One region of the Streptomyces sp. NPDC053541 genome, then DNA from elsewhere that is predicted to be linked to it. Evidence: riboswitches for the same ligand, from Rfam matches in the RefSeq annotation. Region 1 holds a riboswitch; each other region holds the start of a gene.
The links. A riboswitch is a leader RNA that binds a small molecule or an ion and turns the genes downstream of it on or off. The one in region 1 is predicted to bind thiamine pyrophosphate.

Region 1 (5,298 bases):
GCGGAGTTGTGCAGAATCGTCGCACCAAGATCGAGAACTCTCTCGCGCACTGGCGGGACGCCATCGGCGTGCCCGTCTACTTCGCGATCTACCGCGAGGGCGAGATCGAGCTCGTCGCCGTCGCCGACACCCCGGCCGCGCCCGCCGTGGAGGAGTGGGCGGACTTCCGGGAGACCGGTCACGCGCACGCGATCGGGCAGTGCCTGCTCAGTCAACTGGATCTGAAGAGCCGTCAAGACCACCTCGACCGACACCCGGTGGAAGCCCTCACGCCGTATACGGTGCGTAATCGACGTGCCCTTTTGGACCGTTTGGGCGGTATGGGGCGAATGGAGCCCCTGGTGGAGCGTCAGGAATATGCGCTCGGCACAGTCTGCGCCGCGATCCCCATCACCGCGGGCTCCACGGCGGCCGCGATGGCGATTTCACTCCCGCTTCACCAGGAAGAACGGTTGCTCCCCGCTATCGCGCGGCTACAGAATGAGATCGGAAAGCTCTTCAGTTCACTCGCGTTCTCTATCAGTATCTGAAAAATCACTCCTTGTGATCTGCTAGCGCTTACAGCACGATTGCGTCAAGAGGGCCATGGGGGATCATTCCTGGCCGTTTCGACCACAGCTTTCAGCAGCGCGTTTCACACAACTGCTCATCTACTGCGGGGTACATGATGCGAGAGACGGTTCAGGCCGAGGTCTTGATGAGCTTCCTCGTCTCCGAGGAGCTCTCCTTCAGGATCCCGGTGGAACTGCGATACGAGACCCGCGATCCCTACGCGGTGCGGATGACGTTCCACCTTCCCGGAGACGCGCCGGTGACCTGGGCCTTCGGCCGGGAACTGCTGCTCGACGGGATCAACCGGCCGAGCGGGGACGGGGACGTGCACATCGCACCCACCGACCCCGAGGGCCTGTCCGACGTGATGATCCGTCTCCAGGTCGGCGGCGACCGCGCGCTGTTCCGCGCGAGCGCGCCGCCGCTGGTCGCCTTCCTCGACCGCACGGACAAGCTCGTGCCGCTCGGTCAGGAGCGCACGCTGGGCGACTTCGAGGACAACCTGGAGGCCGCGCTCGGTCGGATCCTCGCCGAGGAGAACGCGGGCTGACGGACGGGGCGGCGGAGCCGGCGCCTCCGGCTCACACCCCGTACGTACCCAGGCGCACGCCGCGGCACACCCGCCCGGCGCATGTTCCGGCGCGCGCCCCGATGCCCGCTCCCGTACGGGTCAGCGCCCACCCGGCCCGTACGCCCGTCCAACCCGTAGGCCGGTCCAACCCGTACGCCCTCCCGACCCCGTACCCCTCTCCCTGCCCCGCTCACTTCGCGCGGCGGCGACGGCCGCCGCCTCCGGCGCCACGGGCGGCGGCCGGGGCGCCGGTGCCCGGGCGGTCCGCCGAGACCACCAGGGCGGCGAGGCCGGTGGTGATCGGTACGGAGGCGACCAGGCCGATCGAGCCGACCAGGGTGCGGACGATCTCCTCCGCGACCAACTCGCTGTTGGCGACCGTGCCGACGCTGCTCTGCGCGATGGAGAAGAGCAGGAGCAGCGGCAGGGCGGCGCCGGCGTAGGCGAGGACCAGGGTGTTCACCACCGAGGCGATGTGGTCGCGGCCGATCCGGATCGCGGCCCGGTAGAGCCGCCGCGGTCCCATCTCCGGGTCGGCCTGGTGGAGTTCCCAGACCGCGGAGGTCTGGGTGACGGTCACGTCGTCGAGCACGCCGAGCGAGCCGATGATGATCCCGGCGAGCAGCAGACCGGACATGTCGATCTCTGGGTAGAGCCCGTGGATGAGACCGGTGTTGTCGTCGGTGTTGCCGCTGAGCGAGGCCCAGCCGACGAAGAACGAGCCGAGCAGACCGATCAACAACAGGGACACGAGCGTGCCGAGCACCGCCACCGAGGTGCGGGCCGACAGGCCGTGGCACATGTAGAGCGCGATCAGCATGATGGCGCTCGACCCGACGACGGCCACGACCAGCGGATTCGAGCCCTCGAGGATCGCCGGCAGGATGAACAGGGTCAGCACCAGGAAGCTGATGGCGAGCGCGATCAGGGCCATCACACCGCGCATCCGCCCCACGACCACCACGGCGAGCGCGAAGATGCCGGCGAGCACCGCGATCGGCACCTTCCGGTTCACGTCGGTCACCGAGTACTGCAGGTCGCGCGGGGCGTCGGGGGCGTAGGCGACCACCACGCCCTGTCCCTCGTCGAGTTGGCGGGGCGCGTCCGGCTGCACGACCTCCACGAAGGTGCGGCCCTTGTGCGGGCCGGTGGTGACCTCGACGGTGGCCTTCTCGCACTGCCCCTGCTGCCCGTTGACCGCCTCGCGCCCCTGCGGGGTGGAGGTGTCGCCGGTCGGCGGGACCTGCGCGGCGTTCACGTCCTTGCAGTCGACGCGCTCGACGGCGACCACCTTGCCCTGCTCGGTCTGCCGGTCGAAGCCGACGCCGGTGCGCTCGTGCGCGGGTGCGCCGCCCGGCCACAGGACGACGAGACCGACCACGACGGCGGTGGCGAACGGGATCAGGACGGCCGCGATGACCTTGCGCAGATGCCGGGATACGGGCGCGGCCGGACCGTGGCCGTGCGCATGGGAGTGCCCATGGCCGGGCTCGTGGCCGCCGTGCGGTGCGGGGGTCTGCTCGGAGGAAGTCACCGCCCGATCATCGCAAGAACGTCGATACCCCCACTGTTCAGCACGCCAGGGATGACGCTAGCGTGGTGACGCCTTTGCACACGCGGGAGCTCGGAGCACCGGGCTGAGAGGGCGCTGACGATCAGCTGCGCCGACCGCCGAACCTGTTACCGGGTAATGCCGGCGTAGGGAGATCGGTCTCATGACCATTCAGGATGCACACACGCCTGCCTCCGACCAGAACGACGGCCGGAACGACGGCCAGGGCGAGCGCACGCCGGGCTGGCACAAGGGATACGTCGAGGGCTCCCGCCCCGACATCCGGGTGCCCGTCCGGCAGGTGCACCTCACCAACGGCAAGGACGTGACGCTCTACGACACGTCCGGCCCGTACACCGACCCGACCGTCGAGACGGACGTCAGGCGGGGTCTGCCGCCGCTGCGCGAGAACTGGATCATCGCGCGCGGGGACACCGAGGAGTACCCGGGCCGTCCGGTCCGGCCCGAGGACGACGGCATCAAGCACACCTCGCCGCGCGGCGGCGGGCTGAAGAACCTCGACGCCGTCTTCCCCGGCCGCCCGCGGCTGCCCCGCCGAGGCCGCGACGGCCAGGCCGTGACGCAGCTCGCGTACGCCCGCCGGGGCGAGATCACCCCGGAGATGGAGTACGTCGCGATCCGTGAGAACGTCTCCCCCGAGGTCGTACGGGAAGAGATCGCGGCGGGCCGCGCGGTGCTGCCGGCGAACGTCAACCACCCGGAGATCGAGCCGATGATCATCGGCAAGCGGTTCCTGGTGAAGGTCAACGCCAACATCGGCAACTCCGCGGTCACCTCCTCCATCGAGGAGGAGGTGGAGAAGATGACCTGGGCGACCACCTGGGGCGCCGACACGGTCATGGACCTGTCCACCGGCCGCAACATCCACACCACGCGCGAGTGGGTGCTGCGCAACTCCCCCGTGCCGATCGGCACCGTGCCGCTCTACCAGGCCCTGGAGAAGGTCGACGGCAAGGCCGAGGAGCTGACCTGGGAGATCTACAAGGACACGGTCATCGAGCAGGCCGAGCAGGGCGTCGACTACATGACGGTGCACGCCGGCGTGCTGCTGCCGTACGTGCCGCTGACCGCCCGCCGCAAGACCGGCATCGTCTCGCGCGGCGGCTCGATCATGGCCGCGTGGTGCCTCGCGCACCACAAGGAGAACTTCCTCTACACGCACTTCGAGGAGCTCTGCGAGATCCTCGCGGCCTACGACGTCACGTACTCGCTCGGCGACGGCCTGCGGCCCGGCTCGATCGCGGACGCCAACGACGCGGCGCAGTTCGCGGAGCTGAAGACGCTGGGCGAGCTGAACACCATCGCCAAGCGCCACAACGTGCAGACGATGATCGAGGGCCCGGGCCACGTCCCGATGCACAAGATCAAGGAGAACATCGACCTCCAGCAGGAGATCTGCGAGGAGGCGCCGTTCTACACGCTCGGCCCGCTGACCACGGACGTCGCCCCGGCGTACGACCACATCACCTCGGGCATCGGCGCGGCGATGATCGCCTGGTGGGGCACGGCGATGCTCTGCTACGTCACGCCCAAGGAGCACCTGGGCCTGCCGAACAAGGACGACGTCAAGACCGGCGTGATCACCTACAAGATCGCGGCCCACGCGGCGGACCTGGCCAAGGGCCACCCGGGCGCGCAGGAGTGGGACGACGCGCTGTCCGACGCGCGCTTCGAGTTCCGCTGGGAGGACCAGTTCAACCTGGCCATGGACCCGGTGACGGCCCGTGAGTTCCACGACGAGACGCTGCCGGCGGAGCCCGCGAAGACGGCGCACTTCTGCTCCATGTGCGGGCCGAAGTTCTGCTCGATGAAGATCTCCCAGGACATCCGCCGTGAGCACGGCGGCGACCTGAAGGCGGAGGAGATCGAGGCGGGCATGGCCGAGAAGTCGGCCGAGTTCGCCGCCGCCGGCAACCGGGTCTACCTGCCGCTGGCGGACTGAGGCAAGGGGGAGGCGAGGCTCCGCCGTGCCGGAGCCTCGCCGTTCCTGAGGCTTCGCCGTTCCTGAGGCTTCGCCTTCCCGAGGCTTCGCCGGTTCCGGAGCCTCGCCGTTCCCGGGCCGCGCTCTCGGAACGCCGCTACGGTCTCCTCGTACACGGGTACGAATCGGAGGCAGGGGTGGGTTCGACGGTGGAGCGTGGCGAGGGCTCGGGCGGCGTCGAGGTGGCGTACGGCGAGGGCTGGGACCTGGGGACGCGGAGCCTGTGGCGGCCGCTGACCGCGCGGGCGGCGGCGGACCGGGACGCGGCCGGGTTGCCGTACGTCGCGGTGTACCGGCGCGCGGGGCTGCCGCTGGAGGTGCGGCTGACCTCCTGGCGGGAGCACTTCGCGGGCGTGTGGGCGTACGACGAACAGGGCCGCCGCTGTCGCCGCCTCGACCTGCGACTGCTCGACGGCGACCGGCTGCTGCGGCACCGGGAGACGCGGTGGACGTACCCGGACGGGGCGGCGCCCGAGTTCGACGAGGGCTGCGAGCAGCGCACGGTGACGCTGTATCCGGACGGGCGCACGCGGGACGAGCACGTGCGGCCGGGCCGAGGGATCTTCGTGACCTCGGCCGACGTGCCGGAGGAGGCGCGCCGCCTGGACCGGCCGGCCTTCG
Region 2 (5,298 bases), on a different contig from region 1:
CGCCACCGACTTGGCCTCGCGCATGAAGCGCTCCACGAAGGCCGCGTCGGTGGCGAGGTCGGGGTGCATCACCTTGAGCGCGAGCTCCCGGTCGAGCCGGGTGTCGACGGCCCGGTAGACCGTGGCCATCCCGCCGACGGCGATGCGCGCGTCGACGCGGTAGCGGCCGTCGAGCAGCCGCCCGACGAGGGGGTCCTGAAGGGTCGTGTCCACGGCGACGAGTCTACGAGCCGCCGCCCGCGGCCCCTCCCGTACGGCCCCGACTGCAGCGCACCTGTGACGCACCCCCGTCGGCGCGGCGCGGTCAGAACGCGGGGCGCTCCGGGTCGAGCCGGGCCAGGCCGTCCTGCGGCGAGGAGGCCTCCGCGAAGTGGCGGCGCGGGATGCGGCCCGCCCGGTGTGCCAGCCGGCCCGCCTCGACGGCGTGCTTCATGGCGGCGGCCATGAGGACCGGTTCCTGGGCGCGGGTGACCGCCGAGGCGAGCATGACCGCCGAGCAGCCCAGCTCCATCGCGAGCGCCGCGTCGGAGGCGGTGCCGGCGCCCGCGTCGAGGATCACCGGCACCCCGGCCCGCTCGGTGATCAGCTGGAAGTTGTGCGGGTTGCGGATGCCGAGGCCGGAGCCGATCGGCGAGCCGAGCGGCATGATCGCGGCGCAGCCCACGTCCTCCAGCTTGCGGGCGAGGACCGGGTCGTCGTTGGTGTACGGCAGGACCGTGAAGCCCTCGTCGACCAGGGTCTCCGCCGCGTCGAGCAGCTCCACGGGGTCCGGCAGCAGGGTCCGCTCGTCGGCGATGACCTCCAGCTTGACCCAGGCGGTGCCGAGCGCCTCGCGGGCGAGCCGCGCGGTCAGCACCGCCTCGCCGGCGGTGAAGCAGCCGGCCGTGTTGGGCAGCACCCGGATGCCGAGCTTCTGCAGGACCGAGAGCACCGAGCCGCGCACCCCGGGGTCCAGGCGGCGCATGGCGACGGTGGTGAGCTCCGTGCCGCTGGCGACCAGCGCGCGTTCGAGCACGTCGAGGCTGGGCGCCCCGCCGGTGCCCATGATCAGGCGGGAGGAGAAGTCGGTGCCGCCGAGGGCGAAGACGTCGTCGGACATCGTGCTCAGCCTCCCTGCACCGCGGTCAGCACCTCGACCCGGTCGCCGTCGGCGAGCGCCGTCGCGGCCCACTGGCTGCGCGGGACGACCGTCTCGTTGACGGCGGCGGCCACTCCGGAGGGGGCGGTGGTGAGGGTGGCGACCAGGGCGTCGAGGGCCAGGCCGGGGGAGAGCTCTCGCGGCTCTCCGTTCACGGACACGTTCATGCGTGCTCCAGGTGTACGGGGGAGAAGCGGCGGGCGGTGAAGGCGCGGGCCTCGTCCGGCAGCGCGCCGGTGGTCAGGGCCTCGGCCATGACGTCGCCGGTGACGGGGGTGAGCAGCACCCCGTTGCGGTAGTGGCCGGTGGCCAGCTGGAGGCCGGGCAGGGCGCTCGGGCCGAGCAGCGGCGCGTTGTCGGGGGAGCCGGGGCGCAGCCCGGCGCGGGTCTCGGTGAGCGGCAGCTCGGTGATGCCGGGGACCAGCTCGTGCGCGTCGCGCAGCAGCTCGTAGACCCCGCCGGCGGTCACCGTGGTGTCCCAGCCGAGCTCCTCGCTGGTGGCGCCGACGACCAGCTCGCCGTTCTCGCGCGGGACGAGGTAGACGTGGCTGCCGCGGACCACGGCCCGGACGGTCCGGGACAGGAAGGGCGCGTACGCGGGCGGCACCCGCAGCCGCAGCACCTGGCCCTTGACCGGACGCACCGGCGGCAGCACCTCGGACGGCACGCCGTCGAGCCGGCCGCTCAGGCTGCCGGCGGCCAGCACCACCTGGTCGGCGGCGATCCGGGTGCCGTCCGCGAGGACCGCGCCGGCCGCCCGGTCCCGGTGCACCGTGAGGCGCTCGGCGCGGGTCCGGCGCAGCGCCACCCCGGCCCGCTCGCAGGCCGTGACCAGCGCGTCGGCGAGCCGGCGCGGGTCGACCTGGTGGTCGCCGTCCACCCGCAGCCCGCCGCGCACGCCGGGGGCCAGCAGGGGCTCCAGGCGGCGGCAGTCGCGCCCGCTGAGCCACTCGGAGGCGAGCCCGCAGCGGGTCTGCAGGGCGTGCAGCTCGCGCAGGTGGGCCCGGTCGTCGGCGTCCAGGGCGACCGCGAGGGTGCCGCAGGCGCGGTAGCCGACCTCGTGCCCGGTGGCCTCGGCGAGCTCGGCGACGAAGGCCGGATAGCGGCGGGCGGAGGCGAGGTTGAGGCCGAGCAGGGTCTCCTCGCCGTAGTGGAGCTCCGTGACGGCGGCGAGCATCCCGGCCGCCACCCGGGCGGCGCCGCCGCCCGGTTCGGGGTCGGCCACGGCGACCCGCAGGCCGCGCTGGGCCGCCCGCCAGGCCGTGACCAGGCCGATGACGCCGCCCCCGACGACGAGGACGTCGTGCGTCTCGTCGACCGCGGACGTGCTGGATGTGCCGGATGAACCGGATGTACGCGACATGGGCGTCCAGCCCCTCCCTTCGCCGGCATGACCCGGATCAGGTTCGTACGGTCGGAGGCCGGCCAGCCTCCCTCTCAGCCCGGTGCGTCCGGGCTCCCGCGAGTGCTTCGTGCCCGCCAGACTAACGGCAGGGCGCGGACCCCCGCAGGGGCCCTCCCTTCCTGACGGTCCGTCAGGTGCGTAAGGTGGTCGGGTGAGCGAGCAGAAGCAGACACCGTCCTCGACCGAACGGCGCGTCGTGATCGCCGGCGCGGGAATGGCGGGCGTCCAGACCGCCGTCGCCCTGCGCGAACAGGGCTTCACCGGCCCCGTCACCCTCATCGGCGCCGAACCCCACCAGCCCTACGACCGGCCCCCGCTGTCCAAGGCCGTGCTGCTCGGCAAGGCCGAGGACTCCGCCTTCGACGTCGACTTCACCGCCCTCGACATCGACCTCCGGCTCGGCGTCGAGGTCACCGCCCTGCGCGCCGCCGACCACGAGGTCGACACCGAGCACGGCCCCGTGCCCTACGACGTCCTCGTCGTCGCCACCGGCGCCCACCCGCTCACCCTGCCCGGCTCCGAAGGCGTCCCCGGCGTCCACCTGCTGCGCACCCTCGACGACGCCGTCCGCCTCGGCCCCGTCCTGGAGCGCCGCCACGACGTCGTGGTCGTCGGCGCCGGCTGGATCGGCGCCGAGTTCGCCACCGCCGCCCGCGAGGCCGGCTGCGCCGTCACCGTCGTCGAGGCCGCCGACCGCCCCCTCGCCGGCGCCCTGCCCGCCGAGGTCACCGCCCCCATGCGCGCCTGGTACGCCGAGAGCGGCGCCGACCTGCTCACCGGCGCCCGCGTGGCCCATCTGGCCCCCGGCGAGGTGCGGCTCTCCGACGGGCGCGTCCTGCCCGCCGACGCCGTCGTCGTCGGCATCGGCGCCCGCCCCGCCACCGACTGGCTGACCGGCTCCGGCGCAGCCCTCGACCCCGGTGGCGCGCTCACCGCCGACGACCGGCTGCGCACCTCCCTGCCCGACGTGTACGCGGTCGGCGACTGCGCCTCCTTCCCCTCCGCCCGCTACGGCGAGCGGCTCCTCGTGCACCACTGGGACAACGCCCTCCAGGGCCCCCGCACCGTGGCCGCCGACATCCTCGGCGCCGCGCCCGAACCGTACGACCCCGTCCCGTACTTCTGGTCCGAGCAGTTCGGGCGCTTCGTCCAGTACGCCGGGCACCACGGCGCCGCCGACACCCTGCTGTGGCGCGGCGACCCCGCGGACGCGGCCTGGTCCGTGCTCTGGCTGCGCGAGGGGACCCCGGTCGCCCTGCTCGCCGTCGGCCGCCCCCGCGACCTGGCCCAGGGCCGCCGGCTGATCGAGCAGCGCGTCCCGGTCGACCCGGCGCGGGCCGCCGACCCCGCCGTACCCCTGAAGGCGGCGGTCCGATAGGGCTCGACTACCGGCTGTCAGTCCGGGATGGCAGGCTTGTCCCGTGACCGAGATTGACGCAAAGACCGATGCTCTCGTCCCCGACTGGCTCTACCTCCCGGACATCGCGGAGATGCTCGACGTCGAGGTGACGCGCGTGCGGCAGCTGGTGAAGGAGGGCCAGCTCATCGCCGTGCGCCGCGAGGTGCGCCCCGGCGAGAAGATCCTCCAGGTGCCGGCCGCCTTCATCCAGGGCGACAAGGTCGTCAAGGGCCTGGTCGGCACGCTGACGCTGCTGCGGGACGACGGCTTCACGGACGAGGAGATGCTGGAGTGGCTCTTCACCCCGGATCCCTCCCTGCCCGGCACCCCGGCGCAGGCGCTCAACGAGAACCGCGGCACGGAGGTGAAGCGCCGCGCGCAGGCGCTCGCGGTCTGACCCGTTAGGGTCCCCAGGCACGCACGCACCGAAGACACCACCAGCGGTGCCGGGCCGGCCGGCCCCACCGGCCGGCCCGGCACCGGCACCACCCGACGGGGGGAACCCAATGTCCACGCCTCGCGAGCGGCTCGCCGACGCCCGCCTCTACCTGTGCACCGACGCCCGTGGGCGCCAGGGCGACCTGCCCGAGTTCCTCGACGCGGTGCTCTCCTCCGGCGTCGACATCGTGCAGCTGCGCGACAAGGGCATGGAGGCGGCCGAGGAGCTGGAGCACCTCGCCGTGTTCGCCGAGGCCTGCCGCCGGCACGGCAAGCTCCTCGCCGTCAACGACCGGGCCGACGTCGCCCACGCCATCGGCTCCGACGTGCTGCACCTCGGCCAGGGCGACCTGCCGGTGCCCGCCGCCCGCGCGATCCTCGGCGCGGACGTCCTCATCGGGCGCTCCTGCCACGCCGAGGCCGAGGTCGACGCGGCCGCCGCCGAGCCCGGCGTGGACTACTTCTGCACCGGCCCCTGCTGGCCCACCCCCACCAAGCCCGGGCGGCACGCCCCCGGCCTCGGCCTGGTCCGGCACGCCGCCGGCCTCGCCCAGGACCGCCCCTGGTTCGCCATCGGCGGCATCGACGAGACCAACCTCGACGAGGTCCTGGACGCCGGCGCCCGCCGGATCGTCGTGGTCCGCGCGATCACCGAGGCCGCCGACCCGGCCGCCGCCGCGGCCGCCCTCGCCAAGCGAGTCCGCGAGCGCCTGGCCTGACCGGGCCGTTCCGGACGACCCGGCGTGTCCGGAAACGTGTCCACAGGGCGGACGCTGCTTCACCGCTCTTCTGGACTCCGTCTAACCTGCCCGTATGGCCCTTGGAACCGCTTCCGTCCGCTCGGACCGCGCACGCACCGTGCGCGACATCCTCGCCTCCGGGGAGACCTCGTACTCGTTCGAGTTCTTCGCGCCCCGG
Region 3 (5,298 bases), on a different contig from region 1:
GGGTTGTCGGGCCGCGCGATGAACACGGTCGCCCCGAACTCGCCGAGCGACACCGCGAACGCGAACCCGGCGGCGATCAGCAGCGCCCGCCGCACCAGCGGCAGGTCGACCTCCCGCCAGGCCCGCCAGGGCGAGGCCCCGAGCACGGCCGCCGCCTCCCGCAGCCGCTCGTCGACGGCCCGCAGCACGGGCAGCATGGTGCGCACCACGAACGGCACGCCGACCAGCGCCTGGGCGAGCGGGACGAGGATCCAGGAGGCCCGCAGGTCGAGCGGCGGCTCGTCGAGGGTGATGAGGAAGCCGAAGCCGACGGTCACCGCCGACACCCCGAGCGGCAGCATGAGCAGCGCGTCGAAGCCGCGCACCAGCCGGCCGGCCCGCCGGGTGAGCGCCGCCGCCGCGAGCCCGCCGATCAGCACGGCGATGCCGGTCGCGGCCAGCGCGTACCGCAGCGAGTTCACGATGGTGTCGGTGAGCGGCACGAGGAAGGTGCCGCCCTCGTCGACGTGCCCGAGCGCCCGGTAGTAGTCCAGGCCGTAGCCGTCGGGGGTGGCGAGCGAGCGCTCCACGAGGACGCCGAGCGGCGCGAGGATCAGCAGCGCGACGGACAGCAGCACCGCGCCGAGCAGCGCCCACTGGCCGGGGCCCTGCGGGCGGTGGGCGGTGCGCTCGGCCGGGACGAGGCGCAGCGCCGTCTCCCGGCGCCGTACGGTCCGGGCGTGCACGGCGAGGATCGCGCCGACGGCGACGAACTGCACCAGGGTGAGCACGGCGGCCGTGGACAGCTGGAGCCGGTCGGCGGTCTGCCGGTAGATCTCGGTCTCCAGGGTGGAGTACGCGGGGCCGCCGAGGATCTGCACGATGCCGAAGGAGCTCGCGGTGAACAGGAACACCATGAGCGCGGCGGCCGCCACGGACGGCCCGAGCGCGGGCAGCGTCACCGTCCGCCAGGCGCGCCACCGGGAGGCGCCGAGCACCCGGGCGGCCTCCTCCTGGCGCGGGTCGAGCTGCGACCAGAGGCCGCCGACGGTGCGGACGACGACCGCGTAGTTGAAGAAGACGTGCGCGAGGAGGATCGCCCACACCCCGGTGTCGAGCCGCAGCCCCCACCAGTCGTCGAGCAGCCCGCGCCGCCCCACGAGCGCCAGGAACGCGGTGCCGACCATCACCGTCGGCAGCACGAACGGGACCGTGACCACGGCCCGCAGCACCCGCTTGCCGGGGAAGTCGAAGCGGGCGAAGACGTACGCGCCGGGCAGGGCGACGAGCAGGGTGAGCGCCGTGGAGGCGAGTGCCTGCCACAGCGTGAACCACAGCACGTCGAGGATCTCCGGCCGGCCCAGCGTCTCGCCGAACCGCCCGAACTCCCACCGCCCGTCCGGCCTGAGCCCGCGCTCCACGATGGAGACGACGGGCCAGGCGAAGAACACGGCGAAGAACGCGACGGGCAGGAGCATCAGCCCGAGCCGCGTCGCGCTCCCCGCCGCGCCGCTCCGGCGCGTACGGCGGGCGACTACTTCAGGACGAGCGAGGTCCACTGCTGGATCCACTGGTCACGGTTCTCGGCGATCTTCTTCGGCTCCATGGTCTCGGGCTTGTCGATCACCACGCCGTGCTTCGTGAACAGCTCGGGGAGCGTCGCGTCGTTCGTCACCGGGTTGACGAACATCTGCAGCGGCATGTCGTCCTGGAACTTCTTCGAGAGGAGGAAGTCGATCAGCTTCTTGCCGCCCTCGGGGTTCTTCGCCCCGTTGAGCAGGCCCGCGAACTCGGTCTGCCGGAAGCAGGTGCCGGTGGACACGCCGGTCGGCGCGACCTTCGGCTGGGGCTCCGCGTACAGCACCTCGACCGGCGGGGAGGAGGCGTAGGACACGACGAGCGGGCGGTCGCCCTTGGCCTTCTTGCCGCCGGCCGAGCCGGAGAACTCCTGGTTGTAGGCGAGCTCCCAGCTGTCGACCGTCTTCACGCCGTTGGCCTTGAGCTTCTTCCAGTAGTCCTGCCACCCGGCGTCGCCGTACTTCGCGGCCGTGCCGAGCAGGAAGCCGAGGCCCGGGGAGGAGCGCTCCGGGTTCTCGGTGACGAGCAGGTTCTTGTACGCCGGCTTCGCGAGGTCGTCGAAGCTCTGCGGCGGCGCCAGCTTCTTGTCGGCGAAGTACTGCTTGTCGTAGTTGACGCAGATGTCGCCGGAGTCGATCGGGGTGACCCGGTGCTCCTTGTCGAGCTGGAGCGCGGCCGGGACCCGGTCCAGGCCGTGGGCCTCGTACGGGACGAAGATGCCGTTGTCGAGGGCGCGGGACAGCAGCGTGTTGTCCACGCCGAAGAAGACGTCGCCCTGCGGGGAGCCCTTGGTGAGGATCTCCTTGTTGACGGCCTCGCCGGCGTCGCCGCTCTTGAGGACCTTGACCGTGAGGCCGGTCTGGCGGGTGAACTCCGCCAGCACCTCCTTGGAGGCGTTGAAGGAGTCGTGGCTGACCAGCGTCACCGTCTTCGGCATCGGCCGGTCGGTCTTGCCGGCCGCGTCCCGCACGTCGTCGGTGCCGCAGGCGGCGAGGGTGGCGACGCCGAGCGCCGCGACGAGCGCGGCGGCGGCTGCCTTCTGGGTGTTCACGTGAATGTCCTCCTGGTGGTGCCAGGAAGAGACGCGGCCCTGCCCGCGTCCGGCGGGACCGGGCGCGGGCAGGGCGCAACAGCTCGAGTTACGACCGAACTTCCTACCCAGAATGACCTGGGCGAGGTTCAGAGGGTCTGCGGTCTTCGTGCTCGTCGACAAGCCGGTGCGTGTCGACAGGCCGGTCACCGCACTCTCAGCGCTGTGGCGCTCCCCTGTCGGAATATGAAGATGTGTTCGAGCTCAGAGTACAAGGTCAGCGCTCGGCGGCGGCCAGCTGTCCACAGGCGCCGTCGATCTCCTGACCGCGCGTGTCACGCACGGTGACCGGCACGCCGTGGGCGGCGATCGCCTCGACGAAGGCCTTCTCGTCCTCCGGACGGGACGCCGTCCACTTCGAGCCGGGCGTCGGGTTCAGCGGGATCAGGTTCACGTGCACCCGCTTCCCCTTCAGCAGCCGGCCCAGCAGGTCGCCCCGCCACGCCTGGTCGTTGATGTCCCGGATGAGCGCGTACTCGATGGACACCCGGCGGCCCGACTTCTCCGCGTACTCCCAGGCGGCGTCCAGCACCTCCCGCACCTTCCAGCGGGTGTTCACCGGCACCAGGGTGTCGCGCAGCTCGTCGTCCGGCGCGTGCAGCGAGACCGCGAGCCGGCACTTGAAGCCCTCGTCGGCGAAGCGCAGCATCGCCGGCACCAGACCGACCGTCGAGACCGTGATCCCGCGCTGCGACAGGCCGAGGCCGTCCGGCTCCGGGTCGGTGAGCCGGCGGATCGCGCCGACGACCCGCTTGTAGTTCGCCAGCGGCTCGCCCATCCCCATGAACACGATGTTCGACAGGCGCGCCGGGCCGCCCGGCACCTCGCCGTCGCGCAGCGCGCGCATCCCGTCGACGATCTGGTGCACGATCTCGGCCGTCGACAGGTTCCGGTCCAGACCGGCCTGCCCGGTGGCGCAGAACGGGCAGTTCATGCCGCAGCCGGCCTGCGACGAGATGCACATCGTCACCCGGTCCGGATAGCGCATCAGCACCGACTCCACGAGGGTGCCGTCGTGCAGCCGCCACAGCGTCTTGCGGGTGGTGTCGTCGTCGCACGAGATGTGCCGCACCACCGACATCAGATCGGGCAGCAGCTCCCCGGCCAGCTTCTCGCGCGACGCGGCGGGGATGTCGGTCCACTCCGCCGGGTCGTGCGCGTAGCGCGCGAAGTAGTGGGTGGACAGCTGCTTGGCGCGAAACGGCTTCTCGCCGATCGCGGCGACCGCCTCCTTGCGCTCGGCGGGCGAGAGGTCGGCGAGGTGCCGCGGGGGCTGCTTGGCTCCGCGCGGGGCGACGAAAGTGAGTTCTCCGGGCTTGGGCATGGTCCTACCAGTGTCGCAGACCGCGGGCGGTGTGCCGGCGCCGAAGGCGGCCGGCGGTCACGGCCGTGACCGGCCGGGCTGGGTCCGGGGGATCCGGGAGGTGAAGAAGAGCGCCACGACGGACGCGCCGGCGAGGATGGCGAGGGCCGCGCGCAGGCCGTCGAGACGGGCGGCGGCGTTCGCGTCGAGGGCGGCGTCCGCGACCGCGGGGTCGGCGCCCGCCTCGTCCAGTGCTTCGGTGAGCTGGGCGTCCGAGAGGAACGGGATGCCGCTCTGGAGCTCCACGGAGGCCCGGCTCTTCACCTCGGCGGGGATCGCCGGGTTCTGGTCGACGCTCGTCAGGAACGACGACGTGAGCACGGCGATCATGATCGACCCGGCGAGCGCCGTGCCGATGGAGGCACCGAGGTTGGTGACGGAGTTCTGCAGACCGCCGACCTGGGCGCTCTCCTCGTCGGGGACGGCGGAGACGGTGACCGACCCCAGCTGGGACGCCAGCGCGCCCATGCCGAGCCCGATGAGCAGCAGCGGCAGGGTGACGACCTCCGCCCCCGCGTCCGCGTCCAGGGCGGCCATCAGCACGACCGCCCCCGCGAGCAGCGCGAACACGCCGAGCCGCACCACCCGGCGCGGGGAGACGTCGGGGAAGAAGCGCGGGATCAGCAGCGCGGCCGCGAGCAGGGTCACCGACAGCGGCAGGATGTGGGCGCCGGTCGACAGCGCCGACAGGCCGAGGGCCACGGAGAGGTAGAGCGGGACGAGGAAGAACACGCCCATCTGCACCAGGTACTGGAAGAAGAACATGGTCAGCCCGCCGGTCAGCTGCCGGTTCCGCAGCATCGCCGGATCCACCAGCGGGTCCCCGCCGCCGCGGGCGAGCCGGGCCTCCCAGCGCAGGAAGAACCAGAGGAGCAGCAGACCGGCGAGCACCAGCCACACGGTCGGCGAGACGCCGAGCCAGGCGGGCGCGTCGGGCTTGGGCCGCACCCAGCCCCACGCGCCGGCCCGCAGGACGCCGTAGACGAAGGCCCCCAGACCGGCGGCGGACAGGAACGCCCCGACCAGGTCGAGCCGCGGCGGCTCGGTGATCGGCGCGTCGGCGATGCGGCGGGCGACGACGAGGATCACGAGGACGAGCAGCACCTCACCGGCGAAGACCCACCGCCAGGAGAAGTAGGTCGTGGCGAGACCGCCGATCAGCGGTCCGAGCGCGATGGCCACGGCACCGGCGGCCGCCACCGCGCCGTACGCGGCGGGGCGCCGCTCCGTCGGGAAGTTCCCGGCCACCAGCGCCACGATCGCGGGCATGATGAGCGCCGCGCCGACA

Region 2: it holds a riboswitch for thiamine pyrophosphate, as region 1 does, so the genes downstream of both, thiO (glycine oxidase ThiO) here and thiC (phosphomethylpyrimidine synthase ThiC) in region 1, are expected to answer to the same signal.
Region 3: it holds a riboswitch for thiamine pyrophosphate, as region 1 does, so the genes downstream of both, ACIGW2_RS06835 (thiamine ABC transporter substrate-binding protein) here and thiC (phosphomethylpyrimidine synthase ThiC) in region 1, are expected to answer to the same signal.

What each region holds. Positions count from the first base shown of each region.
Region 1 is NZ_JBITXM010000004.1:471,878-477,175, forward strand. It holds gene ACIGW2_RS12740 (IclR family transcriptional regulator) at 1-530, shown strand, start outside; gene ACIGW2_RS12745 (SsgA family sporulation/cell division regulator) at 668-1,102, shown strand; gene ACIGW2_RS12750 (YibE/F family protein) at 1,314-2,657, opposite strand; TPP riboswitch at 2,730-2,845, shown strand; gene thiC (phosphomethylpyrimidine synthase ThiC) at 2,839-4,638, shown strand; gene ACIGW2_RS12760 (DUF4241 domain-containing protein) at 4,815-5,298, shown strand, end outside.
Region 2 is NZ_JBITXM010000006.1:357,060-362,357, reverse strand. It holds gene pknB (Stk1 family PASTA domain-containing Ser/Thr kinase) at 1-213, opposite strand, end outside; gene ACIGW2_RS18085 (thiazole synthase) at 305-1,099, opposite strand; gene thiS (sulfur carrier protein ThiS) at 1,105-1,305, opposite strand; gene thiO (glycine oxidase ThiO) at 1,302-2,501, opposite strand; TPP riboswitch at 2,499-2,611, opposite strand; gene ACIGW2_RS18070 (FAD-dependent oxidoreductase) at 2,695-3,921, shown strand; gene ACIGW2_RS18065 (Rv2175c family DNA-binding protein) at 3,965-4,339, shown strand; gene thiE (thiamine phosphate synthase) at 4,449-5,099, shown strand; gene metF (methylenetetrahydrofolate reductase [NAD(P)H]) at 5,194-5,298, shown strand, end outside.
Region 3 is NZ_JBITXM010000002.1:607,389-612,686, reverse strand. It holds gene ACIGW2_RS06840 (ABC transporter permease) at 1-1,457, opposite strand, end outside; gene ACIGW2_RS06835 (thiamine ABC transporter substrate-binding protein) at 1,514-2,608, opposite strand; TPP riboswitch at 2,691-2,835, opposite strand; gene rlmN (23S rRNA (adenine(2503)-C(2))-methyltransferase RlmN) at 2,865-3,971, opposite strand; gene ACIGW2_RS06825 (MFS transporter) at 4,029-5,298, opposite strand, start outside.